One region of the Streptomyces sp. HUAS MG56 genome, then DNA from elsewhere that is predicted to be linked to it. Evidence: riboswitches for the same ligand, from Rfam matches in the RefSeq annotation. Region 1 holds a riboswitch; each other region holds the start of a gene.
The links. A riboswitch is a leader RNA that binds a small molecule or an ion and turns the genes downstream of it on or off. The one in region 1 is predicted to bind cyclic di-AMP.
Positions count from the first base shown of each region.

Region 1 (6,346 bases):
ACGCAGTGTACGGAACTGGCGTCGACAGATCGGTAAGTGACCGTACGTGATCGTGCGGCCGGTCCGGAGTCGTCCCCTTCACGTGGCGTGGTGACCGATGCGCGGAAAGCGGAACAGGCGGGAGGCGTGAGGTGCTATGGGCCGCATATATGCAAGATCCGCAGCGGTGGACGGCCGGGTGCGGACGGCTGTGCCAGGGCCCGGTGGCGAGGGACCGCATCGCCCTGATTAGGCTCCGGCCTCATGGACGTACTCATCCATCTCTTCGTCGGCCTGCACATCATCGGCATCGCGGCGCTGCTCGGCGGTTTCCTCACCCAGATGAAGGCGATGGGCCAGGGCACGGCCCGCTTCGTCCCCGGGATGCTGCACGGCGCGCTCACCATGCTCGTCACCGGAGTGGTGCTGGTCGGCCTCAACCAGGCCGGTGACCACCACATCAACACCATCAAGATCGGTCTGAAGCTGGCCCTGCTGATCGTGATCCTCGGCCTGGTCTACGTCAAGCGCGACGAGGAGAAGGTCGAGAAGGGTGCCTTCGGCGTCGTCGGCCTGCTGACCATGGCGAACATCTTCATCGCCGTCCTGTGGACCTGACGGCCGTCCCTCCCGCCGTACGGGCCGCGCGCACCGCTCCGGCGCCGACCGCGAGCCACGCCGCCACCGCCACCCACACCAGCACCCGCCCCGGCCACCGGAGCCACGGGAGTCGCACGGCGGCCGCGACGGAAAGCGTCGCAGCCGCCGTCATCCCCATCGGGAACACCGTCGACCACCGCCGTACGTCGTAGCCGGGCCGGGGCCGCGCCGCCTCGGCCGCCGGCAGGACGACGTACCAGGCCAGGTCCGGGACGCGGAGCCGAGGCGCGAGAACAGCCGGTACGCGCGCGTGGCCGGGAAACGCCGGTACGCGCGCGTGGGCACCGGTGCGGAGATCAGCCCGGGCGGACCACGCTGTGGATGATCGATTCTCCGCCGTAGTACACCGACTCCTCGCGGACGTAGGCGCCCGGCTTGGGGGCGTGGATCATCATGCCGTTGCCGATGTAGAGGCCGACGTGGCTGATGTCGTCGTAGAAGAAGATCAGGTCGCCCGGGCGCGCGTCCGCCAGGGAGACCGTGGTGCCGGCGTTCACCTGGTCGTACGTGGTGCGCGGGAGCGCGACGCCGGCTGCCTTCCATGCGGCCTGGGTCAGGCCCGAGCAGTCGTAGGAGCCCGGCCCGGTGGCGCCCCACACGTACGGCTTGCCGATCTGGGCGCGGGCGAAGGCGAGGGCCTTCTCGGCCTTCGTGTCGTACGAACCGGACGAGCCGGAGGATCCCGAGGACCCCGAAGAGGTGGAACCCGTCGAGCCCGTGGACGTGGACCCGCCGGAGCCGGACGACGACGAGCCGGACGAACTGCTCTGCTGCTTGGCCCGGGCCGCGGCCTGCTGCTTCGCCAGCTCGGCCGCCTTGCGCGCCGCCTCCTGCTGCTTGGCCTGTTCGATCTGCGCGAGTCGCGCCTTCTCCTGGGCCGTCAGTTGCGAGAGCAGTTCGCGCGCGGAGGCGAGCTTCTTCTGGACGGTCGTCTTGGCCGTCTGGAGGTCCTGCTGCGAGGTGGTCAGCGTCTGGAGGCTCTCGGCGGCCTCCCGCCGCTTCTTCATCGTGGCGGCCTGATCGCCGATGTAGGCGTCGACCGCGCTCTTCTCGCGCGTGGTCAGCCGGTTCATCAGCTGGGTCTGGTCGAAGTAGTCCTGCGGGTCGTTCGCCAGCAGGAAGGTGGCCGTGCTCGGCGCGGCGGCGCCGGTGCGGTACTGGGCCGCGGCGAACGAACCCAGCTCCTCGCGGGCCTTGTTGAGGCTGTCGGTGCGGCGGGCGACCTCCTGGCGGAGGGCGTCGACGTGGCCGCGCTCCTTGCCGGTGCGCTCCTTGGCCGCGTCGTACTTCTCGGTCGCCGACTCCGCCTGCCGGTAGAGGTCGTCGACCTTCTTCTCCACCTCCTCCAGGCTCGGCCGGTTGTGGTCGGTGCCCGGGGCGGCCTCGGCGGTCTGGGACAGCATGGCTATGGAGGTGAGGGCGGCGGTGGCGAGAGCGGGGGTGCGTATACCCGCCGCGGTGGTCCCGCCGGGGCGCGGCTTGCGGTGCGACGCCAAGGGAGGCGACTCCTTCCAATGGTCCGCCTACCGGGTTAGCTGTCGGGTTCGGGCGGTGGTTCGGAAGGGTTGCCCTACGGCGTCGTCCCGGACGGGATTCGGCCGATTCACCCCAGGTTCGGTGGGTCCCCGGCTCCGGGTGCCCCGTACGGGACGGGCCGGACTCGGCGGGGGCCGCGCACGCGGCCCGACCGCAACCTAGCCAACTCGTGTGGCTAGTGTGAAGGTTGGTGCGTGATATGTCCGATACATTTTCGTGATCCGAGACCGGAATCACGTCCGGGTCATCGGGTGATTCCGCTGGGTAAGGGATGTTCGCCCCTTCGCCCGCGCGGTCTTCTTCCCGGGACGGCGACCGGTTGTCGGTGGGGCGCCCTAGACTCGGAGAGCGATGAGCAGCCTCTTTGACGACAGCTTCCTGGCGGACCTCCAGCCCCCGCGCGGGCGCGAGGAGGAGCCTCCGCCGCCGCCCGAGGACGATCACGCTCCGGAGCCGCTTCCGGACGATCTGTTCGGCGGGAAGTTCGACGTGCCGCCGGACCGGGATTCCTACTACCGCGACGGCGCCCCCCGCCCCGCACTCGACGCGGCGGCGCTGCTGGAGGGGCTGAACGACAACCAGCGCGCCGCGGTCGTCCACGCCGGCTCCCCCCTGCTCATCGTCGCCGGCGCCGGCTCCGGCAAGACCCGTGTGCTCACCCACCGCATCGCCCACCTGCTCGCCGAGCGGAGCGTGCACCCGGGCCAGATCCTCGCGATCACCTTCACCAACAAGGCCGCGGGCGAGATGAAGGAGCGCGTCGAGCAGCTCGTCGGCCCGCGCGCGCACGCGATGTGGGTGATGACCTTCCACAGCGCGTGCGTGCGCATCCTGCGGCGCGAGTCGAAGAAGCTCGGTTTCACGTCGTCGTTCTCGATCTACGACGCCGCCGACAGCAAGCGCCTGATGGCCCTGGTCTGCCGCGACCTGGACCTCGACCCCAAGCGCTTCCCGCCCAAGTCCTTCAGCGCCAAGATCAGCAATCTGAAGAACGAGCTGATCGACGAGGAGGACTTCGCCGCCCAGGCCGCCGACGGCTTCGAGAAGACCCTCGCCCAGGCCTACGCGCTCTACCAGTCCCGCCTCCGCGAGGCCAACGCGCTCGACTTCGACGACCTGATCATGACGACGGTCAATCTGCTGCGCGCCTTCCCGGACGTCGCCGAGCACTACCGCCGCCGCTTCCGGCACGTCCTGGTCGACGAGTACCAGGACACCAACCACGCCCAGTACGCACTGGTCCGCGAACTGGTCGGCACCGTCGAGCGCGCCGCCGAGGACGTCACCGAGGACGTCGCCGCCCCGCCGGGCGAGCACGACCTCCCGCCCGCCGAGCTGTGCGTCGTCGGTGACGCGGACCAGTCGATCTACGCCTTCCGGGGCGCGACGATCCGCAACATCCTCCAGTTCGAGGAGGACTACCCGAACGCGACGACGATCCTGCTGGAGCAGAACTACCGCTCCACCCAGACGATCCTGAGCGCCGCCAACGCGGTCATCGAGCGCAACGAGTCCCGCCGTCCGAAGAACCTGTGGACCAACGCCGGCCAGGGCGCCCGGATCACCGGCTACGTCGCCGACACCGAGCACGACGAGGCCCAGTTCGTCGCCGACGAGATAGACCGCCTGGTCGACGCGGGCGACGCCAAGGCGGGCGACGTGGCCGTCTTCTACCGCACCAACGCCCAGTCCCGTGTCTTCGAAGAGGTCTTCATCCGCGTCGGCCTGCCCTACAAGGTCGTCGGCGGCGTCCGCTTCTACGAGCGCAAGGAGGTCCGGGACGTCCTGGCCTACCTGCGCGTTCTCGCCAACCCCGAGGACTCGGTGCCGCTGCGCCGCATCCTCAACGTCCCCAAGCGGGGCATCGGCGAGCGCGCCGAGGCGATGATCGACGCCCTCTCCCAGCGCGAGAAGATCAGCTTCCCGCAGGCGCTCAAGCGCGTGGACGAGGCGTACGGCATGGCCGCGCGCTCCACCAACGCGGTCAAGCGGTTCAACACGCTGATGGAGGACCTGCGCACCATCGTGGAGTCCGGCGCCGGACCGGCCACCGTGCTGGAGGCCGTCCTCGAACGCACCGGATACCTGGCCGAGTTGCAGTCCTCCACCGACCCGCAGGACGAGACCCGCATCGAGAACCTCCAGGAACTCGCGGCCGTGGCCCTGGAGTTCGAGCAGGAGCGCGCGGAGGGCGAGCAGGGCACGCTGGCCGACTTCCTGGAGCAGGTGGCCCTCGTCGCCGACTCCGACCAGATCCCCGACGAGGACGAGGAAGGCGCCGGCGTCATCACCCTGATGACCCTGCACACCGCCAAGGGCCTGGAGTTCCCGGTCGTCTTCCTGACCGGCATGGAGGACGGCGTCTTCCCGCACATGCGCGCCCTCGGCCAGACCAAGGAGCTGGAGGAGGAGCGGCGCCTCGCGTACGTCGGCATCACGCGCGCGCGTGAGCGGCTGTACCTCACCCGGTCGTCCATGCGCAGCGCCTGGGGCCAGCCGTCGTACAACCCGCCTTCCCGCTTCCTGGAGGAGATCCCGACCGCGCACCTGGAGTGGAAGCGGACGGGCGCGACGGCTCCGGTCTCCTCCGGCCCGGCCTCCGGGATCGCCGCCTCGCTGTCCTCGTCCCGCTCGCGCTCGTCGGCCGCGGGCGCGTCCGGGTTCGCCACGCGGCGTACGACGGACAAGCCGGCGGTGTCGCTGGCGGTCGGCGACCGGGTCACCCACGACCAGTTCGGGCTCGGCACGGTCGTCGCGGTGGCGGGCGCCGACGACAAGGCCCAGGCGACGATCGACTTCGGCGACGGCAAGCCGAAGCGGCTGCTGCTGCGCTACGCGCCGGTCGAGAAGCTGTAGAAGCAGTGGAAGGTGTGAGCCCCGCCGGACCGGCGGGGCTCACACCGTCACGGCTCACGTCGGGATACGCGGCTCAGGTCGGGTCCAGGCCGTGGCTGCGCAGCCACGGCAGCGGGTCCACGGCCGCTCCGCCCGCCGGATGCACCTCGAAGTGCAGGTGCGGGCCGGTGGAGTTGCCGGAGTTGCCGGAATACGCGATCGGCTGGCCGGCCTTGACGGACGTGCCCGCGGGGACCTGGTAGCTGGACAGGTGGCAGTACCAGGTCTCCGTGCCGTCCTTCGCCGTCAGTATCAGCATGTTGCCGTAGGCGCTGTTCCACTTGGTGGTGACGGTGCCGTCGGTGGCGGCCATCACCGTGGTGCCGTAGGAGACGGGGAAGTCGATGCCCGTGTGCACCGACATCCAGTTCACGCCCGCCTGGCCGAAGTAGGCGCTGAGCCCCCTCTGCGTGACCGGCAGGACGAACTTGGGGCGCAGCCGCTCCTTGAGCGCGGCCTCCGCGAGGGCCTTCTTGCGGTCCTGCTCCTGCTGGTTCTTGAGGTCGATCCGCTCCTGCGTCCGGCTGGCCCGGTCGGCGAAGTCGTGGGCGTCGGCGGAGAGCGTCTTGAGCTGGGCGTCCAGCTTGCTGTTGGCGATCGCCGGCTTGACCGCGTGCGCGTCCGCGGCGGTGGCGGCGGTGTCCTTGCTGTCGTCGCTGAAGGCACCGACCGAGGCGACCGCGATCCCGGCGACACCCATCACACAGGCCGAGGGCACGGCGACGGTCAGCAGCGCGGAGCGCTTGGCAGGCGTACGGCGCCGGGACCGCCCGGCGCTGCGCGCGCCCGCCCGGGTCGTCGGCGTGGTCTCTTCCTGCTCCTCCAACAGGTCGTTCGCGGCGGGCGGTTCACCGTTTGCGGTGCCCACCGGATCGTCGGCGGCGTACCCCGTCTGAGGGAAGTCCGCGGCCGGGTCGCCGACCTGCTCGAACGTGGCGGTGGCCTGCTGGTCGAACGGCACGCCGGCCTGCTCGGGAACGGCCTGGCCGGGGGAGTTCCACTGCGTGGCGTCGTACGCGCCGGTCTCGAAGCTCTGGGTGCCCCACTCCCACTGCTGGGTCATGCCGCCGGGCTGCTCGGGTTGGAGCCAGCCGCTCGCGTCCCACTGTCCACTGACGTCATGGCCCGTGGCCTGCGGGGGAACGGTCCAGGCGGTGGCGTCGTGCACGCCGGAGTCGTAGGCGGCGTGGTGCTGGGCCGCGTACGCGTCGTAGTGCGGCGTCGTGCCGGTCTGCCACGGCGTCGTGTCGTAGGCGCCGGTGGTCTGCGGGCCGGG
Region 1 is NZ_CM178722.1:6,288,210-6,294,555, forward strand. It holds gene AC4OXY_RS29800 (hypothetical protein) at 244-597, shown strand; partial or broken gene AC4OXY_RS29805 (SLAC1 family transporter) at 575-847, opposite strand; gene AC4OXY_RS29810 (C40 family peptidase) at 936-2,135, opposite strand; cyclic di-AMP (ydaO/yuaA leader) riboswitch at 2,143-2,315, opposite strand; gene pcrA (DNA helicase PcrA) at 2,527-5,031, shown strand; gene AC4OXY_RS29820 (M23 family metallopeptidase) at 5,105-6,346, opposite strand, start outside.

Region 2 (6,346 bases), 170 kb from region 1:
ATGAGCGCGCCGACCTCGGGCAGCACGGAGCGGGCCGCCCGGGGCATCGGGCGGCCCAGCACCCGGGCCGTGCCTGCGGTCGGCTCGATCAGGCCCATCAGCATGCGGATGGTCGTGGTCTTGCCCGAGCCGTTCGGACCGAGGAAGCCGAAGACACTGCCGGCCGGGACGGTCAGATCCAGACCGTCCACGGCGAGCTGTCCGCCGCGGTAGCGCTTGGTGAGACCGCGCGTGGCGATGACGCTCGCCTCGGCCTGCCCGGGGGCATGCCGCTCGGCGTCCCCCGCCTCCCGCTCCGTGGCGGACGGTCCGTCCATCGGCTCCCCCTCGGTTCGTGCTTCCGTAAAGGGTCAACGCACGATCACGGTCCGTAGTGCCCGGACAGGGTCACTTTCCTTCGTTCGCCGCCTTCACCAGGGCGTCCTTCGTCACCGCGCCGGCGTAGACCTTGCCGTCGTCGGTCATCAGGACGTTGACCAGGCGGGTGGAGAAGACCGTGCCCTTGCCGAACTTGCCCGAGACCTTGTCGCCGAGCGAGCCGAGGAAGCCGCTGAGGTCGCCGGCCTTGGAACCGCCGCTCGGCAGGCCGCCCTTGGCGCCCGTGTCGAACGTGGCGACGGACGTCCAGCCCTTGCCGATGACAGTGCCCTTGTCGTGGCCCTGGGCGAGGCCCCCGCCGGGCTTGAACCCGTCGTGCTCCCGGGCCGTGGCGCCCTTCTTCTGCTCCGTCACCTTCGCGCCCTTGGGCGGGGTGAAGGTGAACGTGGAGGCGGCCGGCCTGGCGAAGGAGACCTCGGTGAAGCCCGCGTCGACGACGGCGGCGCCGCCGCTCTTCGGGGTCAGCGTGAACTTCAGCGGCATGCCCGTCTTCGCGTCGACCGCGATGCTGATCGCGCCGACCGTGGTGCCCGACTGGCGCGGCTTGATCAGCAGCTTGTAGGCGGCGCGGCCGGCGACCTGCTCGGTGCCGTCGACGGTGACGGACGTGGTGCCGTCCACCGCCTTCAGCGCCTGGTCGGCGAAGTCCTTCGGCGTGGCCGGCGGCTGCTCGGCCCTGCGGTCCTTGCCCGTCTCGGGGGAGGTGCTGTGGGAGACGGAGTTGGTCTTGCTGTCGTAGCCCCAGACGTTCGTGCCGTCGTGGATGAGGCTGTACTCGGAGCCGCTCTCCAGCAGCGAGATCTTCTGCTTGTCCGGGCCGTCGGCGGCGACGCGCAGCGTGTGCGTGCCGGAGACCAGCTCGGTGAGCTTGGCCTGCGGGTCGGCGGAGGAGCCGGCGCCGGCGCCCTTGCCGGCCCCGGAGGCCAGGCTGCTCTCCAGGCCGCCGAGGTTCGGCAGGCCGAGGTCGGTGCTGATCTTCACCGTGCCGGACAGCTGCTGCACGTCCGACTTGGCGATCTTGTCGATGAGCTGCTTCGCGGTGATCTTGGGCAGGTCCGGGTCGCCCGAGGCGGCGAGCGCCGGGACCAGCCCGATCGTGGCCGCCGCCACGCCCACCACCGCGACCGGGACCGCGTAACGCGCGGCCTTGCGGCGTCCGGCGTGCGGGTTCTCGTCCCGCGCGACGTCCACCGCGTCATCGGATTCGTACGGTGCCATGTGTGCCTTACCTCCGTCGTCGGCGGCGGCTTTCCTCACGCTGGTCCACCCTGAGCCGCCATTCTCACCCGAATCGGTGAGGAGTGGTGATGTCCGTGTTCCCCATCTCACCAAATCGGCCATGAGGAAGCGTCAGACCACGGAGCCAACTCCGTGTACGCCTGCGGTATGACACGTAGGGGCGGCGACCACCGGGACCCCTAGGGGCCGGGCCCGGTCGCACGGATGCCGAAGGGCGCCGTACGGCCGTGTGCCATATCGCGGACACGTCAGCCACTGTCAGCGGGGACGAGCCGGTACGCCGTCGCGGGCCGGCACGCCGTCGTGGGTGGCCCGGGGCCTCAGCCCGCGCGGTGCACCACCGCGTCGCACAGCTCCACCAGAGCCGCCTTGGCGTCGCAGTCCCGCAGCGGCGACAGCGCGGCCCGGGCCTCCTCGGCATAACGCACGGTGTCGCGGCGGGCCTGCTCCAGCGCGGGGTGCGCACGCAGCGCGGTCAGGGCCTCGGCGTGCCGGGCGTCGTCGGTGAGGTCGGAGTCCAACAGCTCGCACAGCGCGAGGTCCTCGGGCAGCCCCAGCCGGGCCGCGCGCTCGCGCAGCCGGAGCACGGGCAGCGTCGGGATGCCCTCGCGCAGGTCGGTGCCCGGGGTCTTGCCGGACTCGTGCGAGTCGGAGGCGATGTCCAGGACGTCGTCGGCGAGCTGGAAGGCGACGCCGAGCCGCTCGCCGTACTGGGTGAGGACGTCGACGACCGTCTCGTCGGCGCCCGACATCATCGCGCCGAACCGGCACGAGACCGCCACCAGCGAGCCGGTCTTGCCGCCGAGCACGTCCAGGTAGTGCTCGACCGGGTCGCGGCCGTCCGAGGGGCCCGCGGTCTCCAGGATCTGGCCCGTGACCAGCCGCTCGAACGCGAGGGCCTGCACCCGGACCGCCTCGGGCCCGAGGTCGGCGAGGATCTGGGAGGCACGGGCGAAGAGGAAGTCGCCGGTGAGGACCGCGACGGAGTTGCCCCAGCGGGTGTTGGCGCTGTCCACACCGCGCCGCACGGCCGCCTCGTCCATGACGTCGTCGTGGTACAGCGTGGCGAGGTGGGTCAGCTCCACGACGACGGCCGACGGCACGATGCCCGGCGCGTAGCGGTCGCCGAACTGCGCCGCGAGCATCACGAGCAGCGGCCGGAACCGCTTCCCGCCGGCCCGTACGAGGTGCTGCGCGGCCTCCGTGATGAACGGGACCTCGCTCTTGGTGGCCTCGAGCAAGCCTTCCTCGACAGCCGCCAATCCGGCCTGGACATCGGCTTCGAGAGCCTGGTCCCGCACGCTCAGCCCGAACGGCCCGACGACGGTCACGAGGGGTCTCCTGTCTGCTGGTGTCTGCTGGCGATTACACGGTTTGTCGATAGGTCGCTGCCATCACTCAAGTCAGCGTATCCGGTCCTGTTTCGATCACCGATAGCGCCCACCGGTCCGGCCCGGGCGCTATTGGATCATGGCCGCTTTGTTTTCGATCAGATGGTAAGAACGGACATTCATCGACTTAACAGGACACCTTGCGCTTTGTCGCGAACCGAGGGGCGAGCGGAGTAATGGCTCCACCCTCACCCGCGGGCCATCTCACACCCACCCCTCACTCCACCCCTCACCCACCCCCCTTTCCACGTCCCCCTTCGCGACCGGCGCCACTCCGAGCGCGAGTCCCTGAAATCCGCTATGTCCCCTTTATGACTATTTGATACTTCGTGAGTTGGGTCACGGACGCCCATGTCCGCACACCGGCCGCCGAACCGCCCGTTCTCCTTGCCCGGCGCGCGAGTTGAGGGTTGACAACCGCAAAGGATCAAGTACCACATAGGGGGCAGTTCAAGGTCAAACAGGACGTTGTGTGATTCCGGCACTTGTTCCCGACATGTGCTCTCGCATACGTTCCGGCTCGCTGGGCGGACGCCGAATCCTGCCGCCGCCCGCACAACCATCCGCGAACCCATTCGTACGGCAGGAGCGGGGGACCCAGGTAAGTCGCCGGACCGGTCGGCACACGTCGCACCGGAACGGCTAGGGGTGAAGCCGCGCCTTCTCGCGAAGGCACGGCCGGGCACCTCCCCGCCCGAACCCGACAGCTCACCTCGCAGGCGCCGGAGAGGAACTCCCCATGTCTGCTGCCGCTCAGCACAGCCGTACCCGCACCAGCCGTCTCATGCGCACCCTCGCCGTCGCCGGCACCGGTGCCGCCGTCCTCGCGATGCCGCTCATCGGCGCCACCAGCGCCTCCGCCGCCACCAGCACGCCCTCGACGGCCGCCGCGACCACGTCCCTCGTCCACACGTCCGGGTACACGAACACCCTCGACGGCTGGATCCGCGAGTCCCTCTCGATCATGGCCCAGAAGGGCATCCCCGGCTCCTACAACGGCATCTTCCGCAACATCATGCGGGAGTCCTCCGGCAACCCGCTGGCCATCAACAACTGGGACTCCAACGCCGCCGCCGGCATCCCGTCCAAGGGCCTGCTCCAGGTCATCGACCCGACCTTCCGGGCCTACCACGTGACCGGCACCGCGTTCGACCCGTACGACCCGGTCGCGAACATCACCGCGGCCTGCAACTACGCCGCCGCGCGCTACGGCTCGATCGACAACGTCCACAGCGCGTACTGAGACACCGGTCAGCCGGTCAGCCGGTCAGCCGGTCGGAAACAGTCTTTCGAGGACGACGGCGACGCCGTCGTCCTCGTTCGACATGGTGATCTCGTCGGCCAACGCCTTCAGTTCGGGATGCGCGCCGGCCATGGCGACCCCGTGCCCGGCCCAGTCGAACATCGGGATGTCGTTGGGCATGTCCCCGAAGGCCAGCGCCTGTCGGGCACCGACGCCGAGCCGCTCCGCGGCGAGCGCCAGCCCGGTCGCCTTGGTCACCCCGGACGGCTGGAGCTCCACGGTCCCCGGCCCCGACATGGTGACCGTCGCGAGCGAACCCACCACCGCGCGCGCGACGGCCGCCAACTCGTCGTCGGACAGGGCGGCATGGCGCAGCAGCACCTTGCTGATGGGCTTGTGCCACAGGTCGTCGCGCCGGTCGACCCGCACCGAGGGCAGGGTCGGGTGCGGCATCCGGTAGCCGGGCTCGATGAGCGTGAGCCCGTCGACGCCGTCCTGGTCGACGGCCGCGTAGACCTGCCCCACCTCGGCCTCGATCTTGCCGAGCGCCTCCTCGGCCAGTTCCCGGTGCAGCCGGACCGACCAGAGCAGGCGCCCGCTCCCGGCGTCGTAGACCTGCGCGCCCTGTCCGCACACCGCGAGCCCCGCGCAGCCGAGGCGCGCGAGCAGCGGCCGTACCCGAGGGGCCGGACGGCCCGTCACCACCAGATGCCGGGCACCGGCCCGCGCCGCCCGCGCGAGCGCGGCGAGCGACCGGTCGGAGACCGTGTCGTCGCCCCGCAGCAGCGTGCCGTCCAGGTCAGTGGCGATCAGTGCGTATGCGGCTGCCATGATCAGAGAATACGGACGCGGGGCCTGTCCGACTCACCTTGCCGTACTGCGTACTTACGTGCTCATCACCCCCAAGTGGCGCCCGCCGTCGGCCTGATGACACCGTCGGGGTCCCCTGTATGCCGTCGCCGTCCCCGGATGCGGCCGCTTCGTCAGCCGTGGGCCGCCGCCAGGTGCTTCGCCAGTCGCGGCGAGGCGAACTCCGTGCCGCACACGAAGCGCATCACCGGGCCGTACGACGCCGCCGCCGGCAGGCCGGTGAAGTACAGGCCGGGGACGGAGGAGACGCAGCCGGGGCCGAGCCTCGGCGCACCGCGGCTCACGGCCAGCCGGGTGCGCAGGCCGTGGCCGAGGAAGTCCATCGCCGCGATGTCGACGCGGTAGCCGGTGGCCGCGATGACGTGGTCGGCGGCGAGCCGTTCCACGCCGTCGGCAGGGGTCTGCCCGCGCGGGCCGGTTCGGGAGCGGGAGAACGTGCGGACGGTGAGGACGGGGCTGCCGTCCGACGCCTCAGCGCGGACGATCCGCTCGACTTCCTGCACCTGTACGGCGCTGTCGAACCGCTCGCGCAGCCACCAGGCGCCGAGCGGTCCGAGGACGCGGCGGACCAGGTAGTGACGGGCGGCCTCGGGCAGGTGGCGGTAGGGGTGCGGGTAGTAGCTGAGCGCCCACAGCGACCAGGCGCGGCCGAAGGGGGATGCGGGGCGCAGCCTCGGCTGCTCCCAGGGCGGGGCGCCGAAGGCGACCCGGCCGCGGCCGCGCGCGACCACGCGCACGCGTGCGCCGGCTTCGGCGGCGAGCGCGGCCGTCTCCAGCGCGGACTGGCCGGCGCCGACGACGATCAGCTCCCGGCCGGCGAACCGCCCGAGGTCGTGGTGCTGGGAGCTGTGCGAGAGCGGTCCGGTGGCGGAAGGCCCGTCGGGTGCCGCGCCCGCGAGTTCCGGCGGAAGGTGGGCGAGGCCGGACAGGCCGGTGGCGACGACGACCGCGCGCGCGGTGCACAGCTCTCCCGAGTCCAGCTTGAGTTCGAAGCCGCCGCGCGCGTCACGGTCGACGGACACGACCCGCACCCGCTCCAGGCCGGGCAGCAGCTTCTGCTGGAACCACTCGCCGTAGGCGACGAAGGTCTCCACCGGGATGATGTCCTCGTCGGCCACCAGGCGGCGGATGCCGGCCGCGTCGCAGTAGTCGGCGAGGGTGTGGCCGGGCTGCGGGCAGTCCAGGCTCGACGCGGCGGGTGTCGACTTCAGGAGCATGCCCTCGG
Region 2 is NZ_CM178722.1:6,121,036-6,127,381, reverse strand. It holds gene AC4OXY_RS28970 (ABC transporter ATP-binding protein) at 1-317, opposite strand, end outside; gene AC4OXY_RS28965 (LolA family protein) at 388-1,596, opposite strand; gene AC4OXY_RS28960 (polyprenyl synthetase family protein) at 1,938-2,948, opposite strand; cyclic di-AMP (ydaO/yuaA leader) riboswitch at 3,563-3,743, shown strand; gene AC4OXY_RS28955 (transglycosylase SLT domain-containing protein) at 3,748-4,251, shown strand; gene AC4OXY_RS28950 (HAD family hydrolase) at 4,276-5,082, opposite strand; gene AC4OXY_RS28945 (FAD-dependent oxidoreductase) at 5,235-6,346, opposite strand, start outside.
Region 2: it holds a riboswitch for cyclic di-AMP, as region 1 does, so the genes downstream of both, AC4OXY_RS28955 (transglycosylase SLT domain-containing protein) here and AC4OXY_RS29810 (C40 family peptidase) in region 1, are expected to answer to the same signal.

Region 3 (6,346 bases), 1.1 Mb from region 1:
CGGGCCGTCGATGTCCCGCACCGAGTGGTGCGCGGGCACCCCGTCGATCTCCTTGCAGTCCTCGGGGAAGGCCTGGTTCACGGCGTGCAGCAGGCCGCCGTAGCCGCCGTCGCGGATGTTGCCGAGGACGCTGCGGCCGACGCCGCCGGGGGCGCGGCCGACGCCGATGACGGCCACCGAGCCGGGCACGAGGAGCCGCCGTACCGAGCGGGCCTCGGCGCGCTGTTCCCGCGCGCGCTGGACGGCGAGCGAGCGGTCGGTCGGTTCGAGGTCGAACTCCAGGCGGACGACGCCGTCCTCGAAGCTGCGCTTCTGGGTGTACCCGGCGTCCGTGAACACCTTGATCATCTTGGTGTTGGCGGGCAGCACCTCGGCGGCGAAGCGGCGGATGCCCCGCTCGCGCGCGACGGCCGCGATGTGCTCCAGCAGGGCGGAGGCGACTCCGCGGCCCTGGTGGGCGTCCTGCACGAGGAAGGCGACCTCGGCCTCGTCGGCCGGCACGGAGGCGGGCATGCCGTCGGCGCCGATGCGGTCGTAGCGTACGGTGGCGATGAACTCGCCGCCGATGGTGGCCGCGAGTCCCACCCGGTCCACAAAGTCGTGGTGCGTGAAGCGGTGGACGTCCTTGGCGGACAGTCGTGGGTACGGCGCGAAGAAGCGGTAGTACTTCGACTCGTCCGAGACCTGCTCGTAGTAGCTGACCAGGCGGTCGGCGTCATCAATGGTGATGGGCCGGATGCGCGCGGTACCCCCGTCGCGCAGCACCACGTCCGCCTCCCAGTGGGCGGGGTACTCGTACCGGTCCTGCCGGTCCGCCGAGCTCTGCATGGGCCCCAGAGTACGGCTCGCGTCCGACAACGGCGCGAGGCAGTCTGTGGGGGACGGAAGTCGGATCGAGGCCGCGGTCCGATGTCACACCGGAGGGGACGAGGGTCCGCTCCGGACACGCTTCGCGATATGGGAAACTGGTCTAGACAACCCTGAACACCGAAGGGCAGCAACACATGGCTGAGCGCCGCGTCAACGTCGGCTGGGCCGAGGGCCTCCACGCCCGCCCCGCCTCCATCTTCGTCCGAGCCGCCACGGCCGCAGGCGTCCCGGTGACGATCGCCAAGGCTGACGGCAACCCCGTCAACGCGGCCTCCATGCTGGCCGTCCTGGGTCTGGGCGCCCAGGGTGGCGAGGAGATCGTCCTCGCCTCCGACGCCGAGGGTGCGGACATCGCCCTGGAGCGTCTGGCCAAGCTGGTCTCCGAAGGCCTGGAGGAGCTGCCCGAGACCGTCTGATCCGGCCCCGCCCGGAACACGGAAACACCGAAGCCGCGTCGCCCTTTCCGGGGCGGCGCGGCTTCGCCGTTTGGCACGGTCTTCCACAATGCGTGAACACACCTGAATTCAGGCAGCAAGAATACACCGCCACCGAATTACTCTTCTTTGTATACGGCGCTCGTGTTAATGACGCAGGCCGGTCATGTTTACGGCGTGTTGCGAAGTCCTCACACCCTCGCCGCCGGCAGAAAAGCGAAGCCGGTGCGCGGCCGTCGCGCGCTCGCCGTGCAGAGCCGTGAGCGCCCGCGCGCGCTCGCCGTCGCCGCGCGCCACCGCGTCCACGATCGCGCCGTGCTCCGCCCAGGACTCGACCGGGGTCGGCAGCGCCTCCACCGCGTACATCCAGGCGATCTTGTGGCGCAACTGGGTCAGCATCGAGGTCAGCGAGGGGCTCGCGCAGGCCTGGGCGAGCGTCTCGTGGAACCAGCCGCCCAGTGACCGAAGATCCTCGCTGCTGCCCCGCCTGGCCCGCTCCTGGCCCAGTCTGACCAGGCCGCGCAGCACCTTCAGATGTGCCTCCGTGCGCCGCTGCGCGGCCCGGGCGGCGCCGAGCGGCTCCAGGAGCATCCGCATCTCCAGCAGGTCGGCCGCCTCCTGCTCGGTCGGCTCGGCCACGCACGCGCCCGCGTGCCGGCGCGTCACCACGAAGCCCTCCGCCTCCAGCGTGCGCAGGGCCTCGCGGACGGGGACGCGCGAGACGCCGTAGCGGCGGGCCAGGACTTCCTCGGTGAGGCGGCTGCCGCGCTCGTGGACACCGGCGACGATGTCGTCCCGGATCGCCGTGCATACCGAGTGCGCCGGAATACGCATGACCGACCTCCGCCTTAATCCCCGTGACACGTCGACGATGGACGCGTGTTCCGTGACTCTATTGCAATGAGCCAGAATTTCCGACGGCGGGCCGGAATCCATGGATATTTTTTGGACAGCGACTCCCGTAAGCGCACCGGGGACACCGTGGAAAAACGACGAAAGCCCCGGCTCGGTGAGCCGGGGCTTCGGATGCCGTGTCTCGTGCGCCGTGCGCGTCAGACGTTCACGCCGTGCTCGCGGAGGTAGGCGACCGGGTCGACGTCCGAGCCGTAGTCGGGGGTCGTACGGGCCTCGAAGTGCAGGTGCGGTCCGGTGACGTTGCCGGTCGCGCCGGACAGGCCTATCTGCTCGCCCGGGGTGACCTGTTGGCCCACCGTGACGCCGATGGACGACAGGTGGCCGTACTGGGTGTACATGCCGTCGGCCATCCGGATCACGATCTGGTTGCCGTACGCGCCGCCCCAGCCGGTGGAGACGACGGTGCCGGAGCCGACCGCGTGGACGGGCGTGCCGCTGGCCGCGTGGAAGTCGATGCCGGTGTGGGAGCCGGAGGACCACAGGGAACTGCTGGCCTTGTAGCCCGTGGAGACGTACGAGTCCGTGATCGGGGCGACGAAGCGGTTCAGCCGCTCGCGCTCCGCCTCGCGTGCGGCGCGGGCCTTGGTCTCGTGGATCTCCTGGGCCCGCCGGGCCGCGGCCTCCTCGGCCGCCTTCTGCGCGGCGGCCTGCCGCTGGGCGGCTGCCTGCGCGTCGATCTGCTCGGCGATGTCGTCGCCCACGCTGATCACCGGGGTGAGGCCGGTCTGCTCGACGGAGTTCTGGGCGGCGGACGCGGGGGAGGCCGCGAGGGTGCCGATGACACCGGTGGTGAGGGCCGCGACGCCGGCCGCCTGAGCGGCGGTGCGCGTGACCCGGCCGGGCTTGCGGTGCTTCCCGGTGGCGCACATGAACGCCATGGAGTGGCTGGTCCTTTCCTTCCCTCTCGCCTACCGGGTTAGCTGACGGGTTCGGAGCAGGAAGGTCTCCTACGGCCCCCACGCGCACGCGTGGGCGTCCGATTCACCCCAGGGGACGTTGTGGGTCCCCGGCTCCCCTGGCTCGCGCCGTACGGGGACTCGGCGATGGCTGTCCGGTGCCGCGGGTGCGGCGCACTGCCTGACGAACAGCCCGGACGACGCTAGGCGGGCCTGCCGCCGGTCCCCAAACCGAACCGGGCTTTTGTAGCGCATCCCACAGGGCAGACAGGCAACCTCCGTCCCAAATCGGGCATCTGGGGAAGGGCGCGGAACGACGAGGGGCCCTGACGGCCCGTAGGCGGTCAGGGCCCCACGCGGGCGTGCCCTACTCGGCCGCGACCACGCTGACTTCGCCGATGCCGAGAGCCTCCACCGGCGCCTTGATCTGCGAGGCGTCACCGACGAGGACGGTCACCAGGCCGTCCACCGGGAAGGCGTTCACGACGGCGGCCGTGGCCTCCACCGTGCCCGTGGCGGCCAGCTGCCGGTACAGCGTCGCCTGGAAGTCGTCGGGCAGATGCTGCTCGACCTGGTCGGCCAGCGTGCTCGCGACGGCCGCCGCCGTCTCGTACTTGAGCGGCGCGACCCCGACGAGGTTCTGGACGGCCACGTCCCGCTCGGCGTCGGTCAGTCCCTCCGCCGCGAGGGTGCGCAGCACCGTCCACAGGTCGTCCAGCGCGGGGCCGGTGTTCGGCGTGTCCACCGAGCCGCTGATGGCGAGCAGGGAGGCACCCGTGCCGTCCGCGGCGGACCGCAGGACCTGGCCGAAGGCACGCACACCGTAGGTGTAGCCCTTCTCCTCGCGCAGGACGCGGTCCAGGCGGGAGGTGAGGGTGCCGCCCAGGCAGTACGTGCCGAGCACCTGCGCGGGCCACACGCGGTCGTGCCGGTCGGGGCCCACGCGGCCGATCAGCAGCTGCGTCTGGACCGCACCGGGCCGGTCCACGATGACCACGCGGCCGGTGTCGTCGGCGCTCACGGCCGGCACGGGCCGGGGCTGCCCCGGGGTACCGCTCCAGGCACCCAGGGTGTCGCCGAGCAGGGCGTCCAGGTCGATGCCGGTGAAGTCGCCGACCACGACCGTGGTGGCCGTCGAGGGGCGCACATGGCGGTCGTAGAAGGCGCGTACGGCGGCCGCGTCGATCTTCTCGACCGTCTCCTCGGTGCCCTGGCGCGGACGCGACATGCGCGAGGTGGCCGGGAACAGCTCCTTGGACAGCTCCTTGGCGGCCCGGCGGGTGGGGTTGGCCAGCTCGTGCGGGATCTCGTCCAGGCGGTTGCGGACCAGCCGCTCGACCTCGCTCTCGGCGAACGCGGGCGCGCGCAGGGCGTCGGCGAGCAGGCCGAGGCCCTTGGCGAGGCGGGAGGCGGGCACCTCCAGGCTGATGCGGACACCGGAGTGGTCGGCGTGCGCGTCGAGCGTGGCACCCGCGCGCTCCAGCTCGGCCGCGAACTCCTCGGCGGAGTGCTGGTCGGTGCCCTCGGAGAAGGCCCGCGCCATGATCGTGGCGACGCCGTCCAGACCGGCCGGCTCGGCGTCCAGGGGCGCGTCGAGCAGCACCTCGACGGCGACGACCTGCTGGCCGGGGCGGTGGCAGCGCAGCACCGTCAGGCCGTTGTCGAGCGCCGCGCGCTCGGGGGCCGGGAACGCCCACGGCTTGGCCTCGCCGGGCCGCGGCTGAGGGTGGAAGTCCATGCTGGCGAGCTGCTCGGTCACTTGGCCGTCTCCTCGTTCTCGTTGCCGGCCTCTACGGTCGCTTCCTGCTCCGGGTCCTCGGGCACGTCGGCGTCGGGGGCCGCTTCCGGGGACTTCGGCTCGTAGACGAGGACCGCGCGGTTGTCGGGACGCAGGCGGGCCTTGGCGACCTCCTGGACCTCCTCGGCGGTCACCGCCAGGACGCGCTGCACAGCCGTGAGGGCGAGCTGCGGGTCGCCGAACAGGACGGCGAACCGGCACAGTTCGTCGGCGCGGCCCGCCACCGTGCCGAGCCGGTCCAGCCACTCGCGCTCCAACTGGGCCTGGGCGCGCTCCATTTCCTCCGGCGTCGGGCCCTCCTCGGCGAACCGGGCGAGCTCCTCGTCGATGGCGGCCTCGATGACCGGCACCTCGACGTCGCCGGAGGCCTTCACGTCCAGCCAGCCCATCGAGGGCGCGCCGGCGAGGCGCAGCAGGCCGAAACCGGCCGCGACGGCCGTACGGTCGCGGCGCACCAGCCGGTTGTACAGCCGGGAGGACTCGCCGCCGCCGAGGACGGTCAGGGCGAGGTCGGCCGCGTCGCACGCGCGCGTGCCGTCCTCCGGCAGCCGGTAGGCGGCCATCAGGGCGCGCGCCGGGACCTCCTCGACGACGACCTCGCGCTTCTGCTCGCCGATGACCTCGGGCAGGGAGCCGTCGCGGGGCGCGGGCTTGCCGTCGTGCGCGGGGATCGAGCCGAAGTACTTCTCGATCCAGGCGAGGGTCCGTACGGGGTCGATGTCGCCGACCACGGACAGCACCGCGTTGTTCGGCGCGTAGTAGGTGCGGAAGAACTGGCGGGCGTCCTCCAGGGTGGCCGCGTCCAGGTCCGCCATCGAGCCGATCGGCGTGTGGTGGTAGGGGTGGCCCTGCGGGTAGCTGAGGGCGGTCAGCTTCTCGAAGGCGGTGCCGTAGGGGACGTTGTCGTAGCGCTGGCGGCGCTCGTTCTTGACGACGTCCCGCTGGTTCTCCATGGACTCGTCGTCCAGGGCGGCCAGCAGCGAGCCCATGCGGTCGGCCTCCAGCCAGAGCGCGAGCTCCAGCTGGTGGGCGGGCATGGTCTCGAAGTAGTTGGTGCGCTCGAAGCTGGTGGTGCCGTTCAGCGAGCCGCCGGCACCCTGCACCAGTTCGAAGTGGCCGTTGCCCTTCACCTGTCCCGAGCCCTGGAACATCAAGTGCTCGAAAAGGTGAGCCAGGCCGGTACGCCCCTTGACTTCGTGGCGGGAGCCGACGTCGTACCAGAGGCAGACCGCCGCCACCGGGGTCAGGTGGTCCTCGGAGAGCACCACGCGCAGACCGTTGGCCAGGCGGTGCTCGGTCGCTGTCAGGCCCCCGGAGCCTGCCTCGGCTGTGGTCGTGTGACCCATGGGCATGTACGTCCCTTCGCGAGCGGAGGCGGTTGTGCAAACCGCGGTTTTCCTGCCGTGCCTGCCACTGTATGCAAAGCGTGCGGG
Region 3 is NZ_CM178722.1:7,374,274-7,380,619, reverse strand. It holds gene AC4OXY_RS34660 (bifunctional acetate--CoA ligase family protein/GNAT family N-acetyltransferase) at 1-828, opposite strand, end outside; gene AC4OXY_RS34655 (HPr family phosphocarrier protein) at 1,005-1,286, shown strand; gene AC4OXY_RS34650 (GntR family transcriptional regulator) at 1,452-2,138, opposite strand; gene AC4OXY_RS34645 (M23 family metallopeptidase) at 2,357-3,097, opposite strand; cyclic di-AMP (ydaO/yuaA leader) riboswitch at 3,110-3,272, opposite strand; gene AC4OXY_RS34640 (M16 family metallopeptidase) at 3,483-4,853, opposite strand; gene AC4OXY_RS34635 (M16 family metallopeptidase) at 4,871-6,265, opposite strand.
Region 3: it holds a riboswitch for cyclic di-AMP, as region 1 does, so the genes downstream of both, AC4OXY_RS34645 (M23 family metallopeptidase) here and AC4OXY_RS29810 (C40 family peptidase) in region 1, are expected to answer to the same signal.